DNA from 4 places in the Lysinibacillus sp. NPDC093210 genome. Region 4 is predicted to be linked to each of the others. Evidence: riboswitches for the same ligand, from Rfam matches in the RefSeq annotation. Region 4 holds a riboswitch; each other region holds the start of a gene.
The links. A riboswitch is a leader RNA that binds a small molecule or an ion and turns the genes downstream of it on or off. The one in region 4 is predicted to bind thiamine pyrophosphate.

Region 1: it holds a riboswitch for thiamine pyrophosphate, as region 4 does, so the genes downstream of both, ACIP9C_RS13800 (ABC transporter substrate-binding protein) here and thiC (phosphomethylpyrimidine synthase ThiC) in region 4, are expected to answer to the same signal.
Region 2: it holds a riboswitch for thiamine pyrophosphate, as region 4 does, so the genes downstream of both, thiM (hydroxyethylthiazole kinase) here and thiC (phosphomethylpyrimidine synthase ThiC) in region 4, are expected to answer to the same signal.
Region 3: it holds a riboswitch for thiamine pyrophosphate, as region 4 does, so the genes downstream of both, thiT (energy-coupled thiamine transporter ThiT) here and thiC (phosphomethylpyrimidine synthase ThiC) in region 4, are expected to answer to the same signal.

Annotation. Positions count from the first base shown of each region.
Region 1 is NZ_JBIVOE010000005.1:106,404-109,582, reverse strand. It holds gene parC (DNA topoisomerase IV subunit A) at 1-116, shown strand, start outside; gene ACIP9C_RS13805 (hypothetical protein) at 295-705, opposite strand; TPP riboswitch at 895-1,006, shown strand; gene ACIP9C_RS13800 (ABC transporter substrate-binding protein) at 1,201-2,196, shown strand; gene ACIP9C_RS13795 (thiamine-binding protein) at 2,197-2,490, shown strand; gene ACIP9C_RS13790 (ABC transporter permease) at 2,487-3,179, shown strand, end outside.
Region 2 is NZ_JBIVOE010000001.1:1,006,158-1,009,336, forward strand. It holds gene mbcS (acyl-CoA synthetase MbcS) at 1-1,463, opposite strand, end outside; TPP riboswitch at 1,658-1,756, shown strand; gene thiM (hydroxyethylthiazole kinase) at 1,845-2,600, shown strand; gene thiD (bifunctional hydroxymethylpyrimidine kinase/phosphomethylpyrimidine kinase) at 2,600-3,179, shown strand, end outside.
Region 3 is NZ_JBIVOE010000010.1:92,391-95,569, reverse strand. It holds gene map (type I methionyl aminopeptidase) at 36-791, opposite strand; gene thiT (energy-coupled thiamine transporter ThiT) at 1,046-1,606, opposite strand; TPP riboswitch at 1,728-1,835, opposite strand; gene ACIP9C_RS20070 (magnetosome magnetite crystal formation protein family) at 1,964-2,296, shown strand; gene ACIP9C_RS20065 (hypothetical protein) at 2,325-2,447, shown strand; gene ACIP9C_RS20060 (AAA family ATPase) at 2,635-3,179, opposite strand, start outside.
Region 4 is NZ_JBIVOE010000011.1:93,801-96,979, forward strand. It holds gene ACIP9C_RS20745 (methyl-accepting chemotaxis protein) at 1-527, shown strand, start outside; gene ACIP9C_RS20750 (AEC family transporter) at 814-1,743, shown strand; TPP riboswitch at 1,791-1,905, shown strand; gene thiC (phosphomethylpyrimidine synthase ThiC) at 2,055-3,179, shown strand, end outside.

The sequences.
Region 1 (3,179 bases), on a different contig from region 4:
TCATTGATGTCAAAGGGTTAACACGCGCTGATCGTCATTCAAACGGCTCCTTCAAAGTCGATATCGCTACAGATGGTGCCATTTCACATGTAGTTAAAAGGAAAAAAGAAGAGTAACAAACTACTTTGCCCATGTTCTATCATAAGAACTGGGCTTTTTTTAATGGTAGTTTTATTGCTTTCAACTAGTTTGAAAAAGGAGAAATGTTAGCACTTGAAAACATAAAAAAACTGTTGAGTCATTTTCAATAACAGAAAAAAAGACCTCTATAATCATAGGTCGTTAGTAAGGCTTCTATTCTTCAACAATTTCTAACTGTTTGTAATAGTTATTTACAATTGGATAAATATCCGGTTTTGAATCGTAATAGATATTGTCAATGTGATGTAAAGTAAATTTAAATTCCTTTTTACCATCCAAAAGCGTAATACTATACCGCCAGCCGACACGTTCTTCTTGATTATCTTGAGGCGTAAATATTATTTCTTTAATTAAAGCTAGAAATTCATTGATGTCAGCTTGCTTAGTAATCGTTTTAGAAGCTCCAGTTGAACCATCCTGTATGATAACTTTATCTACATTTACAATTTTCGCGTCTTTATAAAACGCCTCTAATAATTGTGTATTTCCACTAATATTTTCATCAGTACAGGCAGAAAGTCCAAATAGAATTACTAATAATTTTAAGAAAAACGATTTTTTCAAATGACCACCTCAAAGTCTCTTTTTTTCTAGTAGACTTATTAAAATACAAATAGTTACATTTTTTCGGATAAGTTTTGGTAGTAATTACAATAATCTTTTAATAACAACTTAAATTTTATCGCGTTTGAAATTACTAGCTTGTCATTTTACGATAGATATGGGTATAATAATCAACGAAAAGTTCATAAGTTAAGAATGTAGGGGGGCTGGAAGTTGCCAGCTGAGATTGCGTCCATTTAGATGCTGACCCTTTGAACCTGATTTGGCTCGTACCAGCGTAGGGAACATCTATTCAAAAATATTCGTATACTATTTTTTGATACCGTTTGCAAACGTCTGGGATAATTCCTAGGCGTTTTTTGTTTAGGATTCATTATTCCGCCTATAACTAGGAGTAATCTATCATAAGCGATGCAAATGGCCTTAGAATACCTTTTTCTGGTGAAAACATTCAATCATGAACACTTTCAAACTACTAGACTTGGAGGACACAGCATGAAAAAGTGGTTTTTCGTTCTTGTTGCTGCATTATTAACATTAGTTGGTTGTAGCGAAAAAGAGGACAAAGAGGAAACAAGCACATTGAAAAAGGTATCCGTTGTACTGGACTGGACACCTAATACAAATCATACAGGACTTTATGTTGCGAAAAAGCTCGGCTACTTTGAGGAGCAAGGTTTAGACGTAGACATTATCTTACCTGGTGATGCTGGTGCAGATCAGCTTGTTGCATCGGGCAAAGCGCAGTTTGGCGTAAGCTATCAGGAAGGTATTACCCAAGCACGTGTACAGGATGTACCGCTAGTATCGATTGCCGCAATTATTCAGCATAATACATCTGGCTTTGCATCAGATGCTTCAAAAGGTATTACGTCACCAAAGGATTATGAAGGAAAAACATATGGTGGCTGGGGTTCCCCAGTTGAACAAGCTGTTTTACAATCTCTTATGCAAAAAGAACATGCCGACATTAAGAAATTAGATATCGTTAATGCTGGAGATTTAGACTTTTTCACAATGATGCAGAAGGATATTGATTTTGCATGGATCTATTATGCTTGGACAGGTATTGAGGCGGAGCTTCGTGGAGAAAAATTAAATATGCAGTATTTAACAGACTATAGTGAGCAACTCGATTATTATACACCTGTACTTGCAACGAATGAAAAGATGATTAAGGATAATCCTGATGTGGTAAAGGCATTTGTTGCAGCTACTACAAAAGGTTATGAGTATGCGATTGAACATCCTAGTGAAGCGGCTGATATATTGCTTGAAGCGGTACCTGACTTAGATAAAGCACTTGTGCATAAAAGTCAGGAATGGTTAGCAAACAAATATCAAGATGATGCAGCGCAATGGGGCGAACAAAAATTAGCAGTTTGGGAAAACTATGCGGAATGGATGACAAAGAACAACGTTTTAGAAGGCGAATTCCATGCAGATCAAGCTTTTACAAATGATTTCTTACCAGAGAAAGGAGCAAAATAAATGGCTAATTCATTAATTAGTGTACAAATTATACCTAAAACAGAAAAATACGAGGATGTAATTCCTTTCGTTGATGCGGCGATTGCGATTATCGATGCTTCAGGTGTGCGCTATGAAGTGCAGCCACTAGAAACGACTATGGAAGGTGAACTGTCTACCTTACTGCAAATTATTGAAAAGATGAATAAAAAAATGATTGAATTGGGTGCCATTAATGTTATTACGCAAGTAAAAATTTTATATCAGCCAACTGGCATTACAATGGGGACGTTGACGGAGAAGTATCGAGGATGAAACAGGTAGTAACGAAAGGAAGGTCGATTATTTTTATCGCCTTCCTGTTAGTTATTTGGGAAATCATTATCCGTTTGGCTGACATCCCACATTGGCTATTACCAGCACCGAGTGCCATCGTTACTGAGGGTGTTCACTCTTATGAAACGTTTATGCCCCATGTGTTCGCCACTATACAGCTAGCGGTACTTGGCCTTGCTATTGGTATATTTTTCGGCTTGAGTGTTGCGATATTATTACACCGCTCAGCGACGGTAAGGGCATTTGTGTATCCGATTTTAATTGTGTCACAAAATGTGCCTGTCCTAGTCCTTGCACCTTTATTAATTATTTGGTTTGGTTTCGGGCTGTTACCGAAGCTGATTATTATTTGTCTCGTTTGCTTTTTTCCGATCGTTATTGCGGCAATGGATGGATTTCGTCAAACATCAGCTGAGCTTAAGCATTATTTTTCAATGATTGGTGCAACAAAAGGTCAAACATTTTGGAAATTAGAATGGCCTTTTGCTTATCCTTCTATATTTTCTGGTATTAAAATTGCAGCGACTTATAGTGTGATGGGAGCTGTCATCGCAGAATGGCTTGGAGCGAAAAAGGGGATTGGTGTCTATATGACACTTGCTCAATCATCGTTTCGTACGGATCGTGTATTTGTGGCGATATTTGCGATAGTTTTGTTAAGTTTATTG
Region 2 (3,179 bases), on a different contig from region 4:
ATTAATTTTACATGGTTTTGTAACTTTTTAATAAGTGTTTCATCCCCAGTCTCATCTTCACGAAGGACTATAAATGCTTTAACAATATTTCCTCTTACTTCATCTGGACTAGCAACAACAGCAGCTTCCTTTACTGTTGGATGTTTCATTAATGCATCTTCTACTTCAAATGGCCCTATTGTGTAGCCCGAAGAAATAATGACATCATCTCCACGACCCTCAAACCAAAAATAGCCATCAGCATCTTTATATGCACGATCTCCAGTTATATACCATTCTCCGCGGAATTGTAGGTTCGTGCGTTCAGGATCTTGGAAATATTTTTTAAAGAGTGCAGGTGTTTCTCGATGCACTGCAATATCCCCAACAACACCTTCCGACACAGGTTGTCCTAGGTCATCGATTATTTCTACTGTATTTCCTGGTGTCGGTTTACCCATCGAGCCGACGCGCGCTTCCATACCAACCATTGTCCCAACAAGTAATGTATTTTCCGTTTGCCCGTAACCATCACGAACCTGGATATCAAACGTTTCTGAGAACACTTTTACAACTTCACTATTCAGTGGTTCACCCGCTGAAACAGCTTGGCGAATTTCACTTAAATTATAGTCCTGTAAATTATTGAGTGCTGCCATAAAACGATACTCTGTCGGTGTACAACATAATACATTTACTTTAAATTTTTCAAGCAATGACAAATAAGTTGATGCATCAAACTTGCCTTTATAAACAAAGGCTGTAGCGCCACTGCCTAAAGTTGCTAGGAATGGACTCCAAATCCATTTTTGCCAGCCAGGTGCCGCAGTAGCCCATACTATATCATTTTCTTGAACACCTAACCAATTCGGTGCTGTTGTTCGTAAATGAGCATAACCCCAGCTATGTGTATGAACAGCGGCCTTAGGATTGCCAGTTGTTCCACTTGTATAGGCTAAAAAAGCATTGTCCGTACTTTTTGTCGGTGTAGGATTCGTATAGTCTGTAGGATGCTCCTCCATTTTTTCAAGCAACGGTTGCCATGGGGCATGAGCATGACCAATAACATATTGCAAAATACCCTTTAAGTTTTTTACTTCGTCAAATTGCTCAATATATGGCTCGTAGGCAATTATTCCTTTTGCATTTGCATGTGTAATTCGATATTCAATATCCTTTGTACGCAACATTTCTGAACTAGGAATAATCGTTAAGCCCGCTTTCAATGCCGCTATGTAGACGATATATGCCTCGACAGATCTTGGAACCATCACTAAAAGCACATCGCCTTTTGTTAGTCCTTGCGAAGTAAATACATGGGCCGCCTGATTTGCTTTTTCAAGTAAAGTTGCATATGTAATGTGTTGAATTTCTTCGTGATCGTTATAAACAATTAATGCATTTTTAGTAGGGTCCTGAGCATACTTCTCAATCTCCTCAACAATGTTATACCATTCTGGTGCGATTAAATCCTGTCTTTTCATAATAACTTCCTCCTTATTGCTAGGTTTATTATAAAACTCATTTTTTATGATTTTCAATGGATGAACCTTATTTTAAGAAAGTCATGACAATTATCATGGTTTATTATATGGCATCAGTCACTGCTTTCCAGATAATGATAAAATGCTATTGAATACTGTGGATAGGTATGTTACATTTTTGACAACTAAAAACTTCATGATTGCAGGGGGACTCGTAGTGAGTTGAGAAGGTAAAACCTGACCCTTTGAACCTGTTAGTTAATACTGACGTAGGGAGCAACACACATCTTCTTCTTGATGATAAGCTCTTTTTACGTGTATACTTTGCACGAAAAAGAGCTTTTTTGCATGCTTACGTCCATCCAAAAAAGGAGGACTACGATGATTTTTCAAACGATTCGCAAAAAACAGCCACTCATTCATTGTATTACAAATTATGTTGTGGCAAATTTCCAAGCAAACGGCTTATTAGCAATTGGTGCTTCACCTGTAATGGCAGATGAATCTCTGGAAGTTGAGGAGATGGTATCGATTGCATCAGCCCTATTGATTAATATTGGCACACTTACTACCCGTACAAAAGAATCGATGTTGCTTGCTGGAAAAAAGGCAAACGCGCTAGGTGTACCGGTTATTTTGGACCCAGTTGGTGTTGGAGCAACAAATTTACGTAAACAAACGGTACAGCAACTATTAGAAGCCGTTCATTTTGCTGTTATTCGTTGTAATATCGGTGAACTTGCCGCTATCGCCGATGTTCGTTGGCAACAAAAAGGAGTAGATAGTGGCAGCGGTTTAATTTCAGTTGAAGATAAAGCGAAAGAAATTTCTAAAAAATATAATTGTATCGTTATTGTAACTGGTGAAAAAGATTTTATAACTGATGGAGAGCATTCCCAATGGATTATTGGCGGACATGTTCGAATGACCGAAGTTACAGGAACTGGTTGTTTGTTAAGTGCCATTTGCTGTGCAGCTTATATTGCAGGCAATAAGCCATTTTCTCAGTTGTGCAATACATTAACGAACTATAAAAAAGTTGCTGAACATGCCGCCTCATCTGCGCCATATAACGGCGATTTTGCAGTATCGGTCTTAAATGAGTTACACCGTTTATCGAAGGACGGTGAAAAATAATGCATATTGTAACAACAATAGCTGGCTCAGATAGTGGTGGTGGAGCTGGTATCCAAGCTGATTTAAAAACATTTCAGGAATTAGATGTATTCGGGACATCCGTTATAACAGCTTTAACAGCACAAAACACCTTAGGAGTGAACGGTGTACTTCCAATTGAACATGTTTTTGTAAATAAACAACTTCATTCACTCCTGGATGATTTTTCAATTAGTGCAGTAAAAACAGGAATGCTTTTTTCCTCTGATATTATTTATACAATTGCAAGAGCTATGTCTAATTTAAATATTCCGCTTATCGTTGATCCTGTGATGATTGCCAAAGGTGGCGAAAACTTATTACAACAAGAAGCAGTTGAAGCATTAAAAAAAGCTTTATTACCTCTTGCTACAATCGTAACGCCTAACATCCCAGAAGCAGAGACACTTACTGCTAGAAAAATACGCAATTTATCAGACATTCAGCAAGCTGCACAATCATTATTAACATTAGGTGTTCAATGCGTCATTATCAAAGGTGGACATTTACATGACGATAATTTTGCAACGGATTATGTATTTTTTGAAGATGGCGAAACAT
Region 3 (3,179 bases), on a different contig from region 4:
GTTTTTCATTTAGCCTTATTTATCACTTGGCTATTTTATGCTTCATCTAACGAAGTTAAAATGATTGGTTTGTCTTTTGTAACAATAATAGAATGCTCAATTTGGGCAACTAATGATTTGTCAGGTGTAACAAATGTCCAGCCATCACCAGCTTCAACGATATGTTCTGCTTTCGCAGAAATAAACGGCTCAACTGCTAGCACCATACCTTCTTTCATAATTGTTGAATCCCAAGCATCGTAATAATTTAAAATATGGTTTGGCTCATCATGTAATGAACGACCTAATCCATGACCTGTTAAATTCATAATAACAGTTAAATCATTTGCATAAGCTTCACGCTCTACAGCTTTCCCAATTTGGTTTAATTTAGAACCTGCTTTTACTTTTGTCATAGCGCGATCAAAGGCACTTTTTGCTACGCGGCAAAGTTTTTCCTTATCCTCGTAACCTGCCCCTACTACAAATGAAATACCAGTATCTGCAAAATAGCCATTTAGAGAACCGGATACGTCAATATTTACAATATCCCCTTCTTGTATAACACGTTGTCCTGGAATACCGTGGGCAACTTCCTCATTGACACTAATACAAGTGTATCCTGGGAAATCATATTCACCTTTAGGACCAGAAATAGCTCCTGCTTCAGCAAACATGCTGCCTGCAATTTCATCTAATTCAAGTGTTGTCACACCCGGTTTTGTAGCTGCCTTCATTGCCTCACGAATTTCTGCACAAATGCGACCAATTTTTTTAAAGGCTTCAATTTCTTCTTGCGTTTTTACAATCATTTTTAACGTCCCTTTCATCTAATATCTATTCATTAATATAACATAACTTTATATGTCCATAACGCCAAACGCTTTAATTATTCTATGCTAACATTATTTCATAAGTACCTTGTAAATAAAAAACAGACCTTTTTATAAGTTCTTCGTCTAAAAAATAGCAACCCAATCACGTGGAGACCTTAGATTATAAAAAAAATAGCATACTAAGTAACACTTAGCATACTATTTTCACTTTTAGGACATTCTTATAGTGTTTAAGATTTCCGCTGCATTAATTGTGGCGCCGCTGTAAATAATAGCACAGCAACAATTGCTGTTAAAATTGTTGCTGGAAGCATGTATGTTCCATTGTAAATGATTGAATAAATCCATGCGTTTTGCTCGCCTGCATATTCTGCAAAAAATACCGCACCTGCAAACGTATGAGCTAAATAACGTAGGAAGCCTGCTAACACCGTACCGATTACAATGTAAAGGGCCATTTTCTTTTTGTTTAAGGCTGTTGTCGCTTTAAATACTGGTTCGCGTACTACTGCCGCTATCCCAACTACTGTAAATGCTACCCCGTAATCTAGTAATCCTTGAAGCCAATGCACAATGTAGGAGTTAAACATCGTTTGCATAACACCAATCAGTAAACCTGTTGTTAGCCCAGCAAAGAGGCCCCAACGAAATGCCATTAAGATGATTGGTATCATTACTAAGCTTACCGAGCCACCTTGTGCCCATACTTTAAAGGAAACTTGATCGAGTACAAGTCCTACCGCTGCGAAAATTGCAATTTCCACCAGCATGAGTAATCTTTTTTTGTCCATATTATTATTCTCTCCTTTGTTCCGATGTAGGATACAAGAGCAGGAATAGAAATCATTTTGAGATGCATGTCAATCCGGCATAAAAAAACGATGCCAGGACAGAGCCTCACATCGTAAAAGTGTCGGTTTCTATCCACATCCCTACGCAAGTGTTAACTTACAGGTTCGAAGAGTAAAGGCATTACGTGCCCAGTCTCAGCTGACATCATCAGCTCCCCTTGTGGTCGTTACATCTTATTTTTTTGTTGAACACCCTCATTGTACGCAAACACTTTTGTAATTACAACCTTTTCAACATTAATTTTTTTGAAACTTTCGAGTTTTCTATGCGTAAATAATTAAAAAGGAGGGACTACTATGGAGAATCAAAAAATTTTATCTGCCTTTAGTTATCTCAGTATTTTTTTTGCACCATTTATCGTTCCGTTAATCGTTTATTTTGTGTCTAAAGATAGTGATGTCAAGAGACACTCCATCAAAGCACTTATTTCTCATTTAATACCATTTGTCTTTGGTATCATTTTCTTTATCGTCTTTGTATTTTCTACTATGTCATTAAACACGTTTGATCCTTCGTCTAATGGGAATACATTTATTATCATATGGTTTGTATCTTTTGGTATTTATTTACTCGTTTCATTAGGCATTGTCATTTGGAATATTGTTCAAGCTGTACGCGTTATTCGTTAAAATTTTGTACTAAGGAGCTGTCGTATTCATGAAAGTATCGAAGGTAGTTAAAACTGCTATAAAATTAGCGCCCATCGTTATTCCTATTGTCAAAAAAGTGGTCGCAGCAAAAAAAGGAACAACACCAAACGTAACGACACACAAAAAATAATAGCCAATAGGCTCCTATAACGTAAAAACCCACTTGGCTTTCCTGCGGCGCAGCATTCTGTATGCCGCAGGAGACTTCGTGGGTTTTTACTTTGTTATGCATAAATTGTTTGAGTGACTGGCACTTTTGTTTGTCTAACCCTACTGGCAGTGCTATGAAAATTCAGAATTGTTTGAGTGACTGGCACTTATTTTACTTCAAAATGGGTTGTACTATGTCCGCTCAACGTTTTTTCAACGTGTAATACTGCCGGCATAGCAGCCTTTAACTCGGCCACATGTGAAATAACACCAATCATTCTTCCAGAGTCTTGTAAATCAATTAGCGTATCAATTGCTTTATTTAACGCTTCCTCATCCAATGAACCGAAGCCCTCGTCAATAAACATTGTTTCGATACGAATATTGCCTTGGAAGCTTTGAATTACATCGGCCATACCTAATGCAAGACTTAGTGATGCATTAAACTTCTCCCCACCTGATAATGTTTTGACATCTCTTAATTGATCTGTATACGCATCATAGACATCCAACCCAAGCCCACTTTGCTTCGCATGTTTCTCTAACCGATCTGAACGACGCAGTTCAAACTGTCCATTCGATAAATGGACTAAACGAATATTAGCTGCCGCAGTGATTTTATCTAAATAATTTATTTGAATATAACGCTCAAAGGAAAGTTTTTTCGGATTTTGACCATTCAACACTGTGTAAAGCTCTTTTACACGACCTG
Region 4 (3,179 bases):
CGGAGCAAACCAACCTACTAGCGTTAAATGCAAGTATTGAGGCTGCTCGTGCAGGAGAGCATGGGAAAGGCTTTGCAGTAGTAGCGGAAGAAGTTCGTAAACTAGCGGAACAGTCTAAAAACGAAACAGAAGTTATTAAGAAAACAGTGACTAGCATTCTAGAAGACGCGAAGCAAACAGTGTCTGTTATTGCTTCAAATGCAGATTTGATGCAAGCTCAAAATGAATCAGTGCAAAATACAGAGCAAGCTTTTAAAAATAATAATGAGCTTTCTCATTCTATTGCAACGGCAATTAATGACCTATTGTCAAATCTTTCACAAATGTTAGAGCAAAAAGATCAGGCAGTTACAGCGATTCAAAGTATTTCTGCCGTTTCAGAGGAAACTGCAGCTTCTGCTGAACAAGTAAGTGCATCTGCTGTGGATCAACAGGCAGAAATGCAAAAGGTTGCAGAATCAATTAATAATATGAACCAAATTTCTAAAGAGCTACAAGAAGTCGTGAATCGATTTAAACTTGCATAATTAAGCTGGTGCATTTTAAGGCTAATTATATTGTCGTAGATTTCAGGAATCGCCATAAAACTTGGAAGAATCGCCGATAAACCAGGCTGAATCGCCAGTAAACCCTCGGAAATCGCCGATAACCTTTGAGAAATCGCTGGTAAAACTTCTTGATGCCTTTTGTAGACACGTTGAGACTGTCCTTGGAAAAGGACAGTCTCTTTTTATGTAAACGGTAGAGCAGAGAAGGGCATTGACCCAGTTTGGGAACAGTTTTACTATAGAAAGATGAAAGGGGGGCGCCTCCATGATGTATCTCGGTATGATTTTCTTTAAAATTGTTGCGCCTATTTTGGTGTTGCTTGTACTTGGGGCGTTTTTACAGAGGAAATTTCAATTTAATTTAAAAGCCCTATCCCAGCTTATTACATATTGTTTTATGCCAGCAGCTGTGTTTGTAAATTTATATGAAACGAGTGTGGAACTATCGGTGCTTGGTGAAGTGGCATTATTTATTGTGCTCTTTATTGGGAGTCAAATGGTGCTTAGTCATTTTATAGCGAAGGGGCTAGGCTTAAAGAAAACAGAGGCAGCAGTATTTAAAAATAGTGTTGTACTCATTAACTCTGGCAACTATGGTATTCCGGTGGCTCAAATGATTTTTGTGACACAACCAATTGGGGTGGCCATTCAAGTTATTCTCGTTATTTTTCAAAATGTAACGACCTATACATATGGTTTATATAATTTAATTTCTTCAACTAAATCAGGTATGGCCATTGTGAAGGACTTCCTGAAAATGCCGATTATTCATGCGCTCATTATAGGTGTGGCAATGAATTTCTTTAATATTGGCATTCCTCAATTTATCCGTATTCCAATTGACCATGTTGCTGACGGGTTTATCGCTGTTGCTCTTATTACGCTCGGTGCGCAACTATCTCAGCTTGAAATTAAATCAATGTTCAATAGAACTGTGTTTGTCAGCTGTTTTACACGACTTGTAGTAGGTCCAGCTGTTGCATTGCTAATAATTTTTGTCCTCGGCTTAGATGGCGTTGTGGCCCAATCGCTCTTTATTGCGAGTGCATTTCCCACTTCACGTAATAGCTCGAGTCTAGCCCTAGAATATGATTTAGGGTCAGAAACGGCTGCACAAACAGTGCTTTTTTCAACAATTGTTAGCTGTATTACAGTAACAATCGTAATTTATATGGCAGAAATTCTATTTACTTAATGACTTCCATCTATTAGGAATATCTGTTACACTAGCATCAAACTGAATAGCTTAACTAGGGGAGTCTGATGAGTCGGGCTGAGAGGGAAACGCATTGAGGTTTCTTGACCCTTTGGACCTGATCTGGCTCATACCAGCGTGGGAAAGTTAATGAACTTCGCACTCCTTGAACTTTGCGATAAATGTAACCTTACATGTACAGCCGGATCCAATATTTTTTTGGATTCGGCTTTTTATTTGTAATGCTACTTGTTGGAGTGGGCTAGATTCGGTCCTTTTAATAATTTACGTAAAAGGGAGCGGAATAGTAAATGACAACAGTTAGCGAAAAAAACATGAACATTATGACAAGCTTTGACGGAAGTAAAAAAGTATATGTAGAAGGATCACGCCCAGATATATTAGTGCCAATGCGTGAAATTAAGCTAAGCCCCACAACGGGTAGCTTTGGTGAAGAGAATAATGCGCCTGTACGAGTTTATGATACGAGTGGACCTTATACGGATCCAACTTACAAAGTCGATATTACAAAGGGTTTACCAGCTTTGCGTAGTGCGTGGATGAAAGAACGGGGCGATGTAGAGGAATATGAGGGGCGCACCATTAAGCCAGAGGATAATGGGTTTCGTAATGTGGATGACCCGCGCATAAAGGAAAATGTTTTTCCAAAGCTTTCTCGCAAACCTTTACGTGCGAAAAAAGGCCGTAATGTGACACAGCTGCACTATGCAAGACAAGGAATTATTACTCCAGAAATGGAATTTGTAGCGATTCGTGAAAATTTAAAACCAGAATTTGTACGTGCAGAAATTGCTGAGGGGCGAGCTATAATGCCATCTAATATAAATCATCCGGAGGCGGAACCGATGATTATCGGCCGTAACTTCCATGTAAAAATTAACGCCAATATTGGAAATTCAGCTGTAACTTCATCCATCGCAGAGGAAGTTGAAAAAATGACATGGGCAACACGATGGGGTGCTGATAATATTATGGATTTATCTACTGGTAAGCACATTCATACAACCCGCGAATGGATTATTCGTAATGCTGCTGTGCCTGTTGGAACAGTACCAATTTATCAGGCACTTGAAAAGGTAAATGGCGTTGCTGAGGATTTAACGTGGGAGGTGTATCGTGACACGCTAATCGAGCAAGCCGAGCAAGGGGTTGACTACTTCACGATTCATGCAGGCGTGTTGCTGCGATATGTACCACTTACGGCTAATCGTGTAACGGGCATTGTATCGCGTGGAGGCTCAATTATGGCACAGTGGTGTCTATTCCATCACCAAGAAAATTTCTTATATACTCATTTTGAAGAAATTTGCGAAATTATGAAAACGTATGATGTTGCCTTTTCGTTAGGGGATGGTTTACGTCCTGGTTCAATTGCCGATGCCAATGACGAGGCACAGTTCGCAGAGCTTGAAACA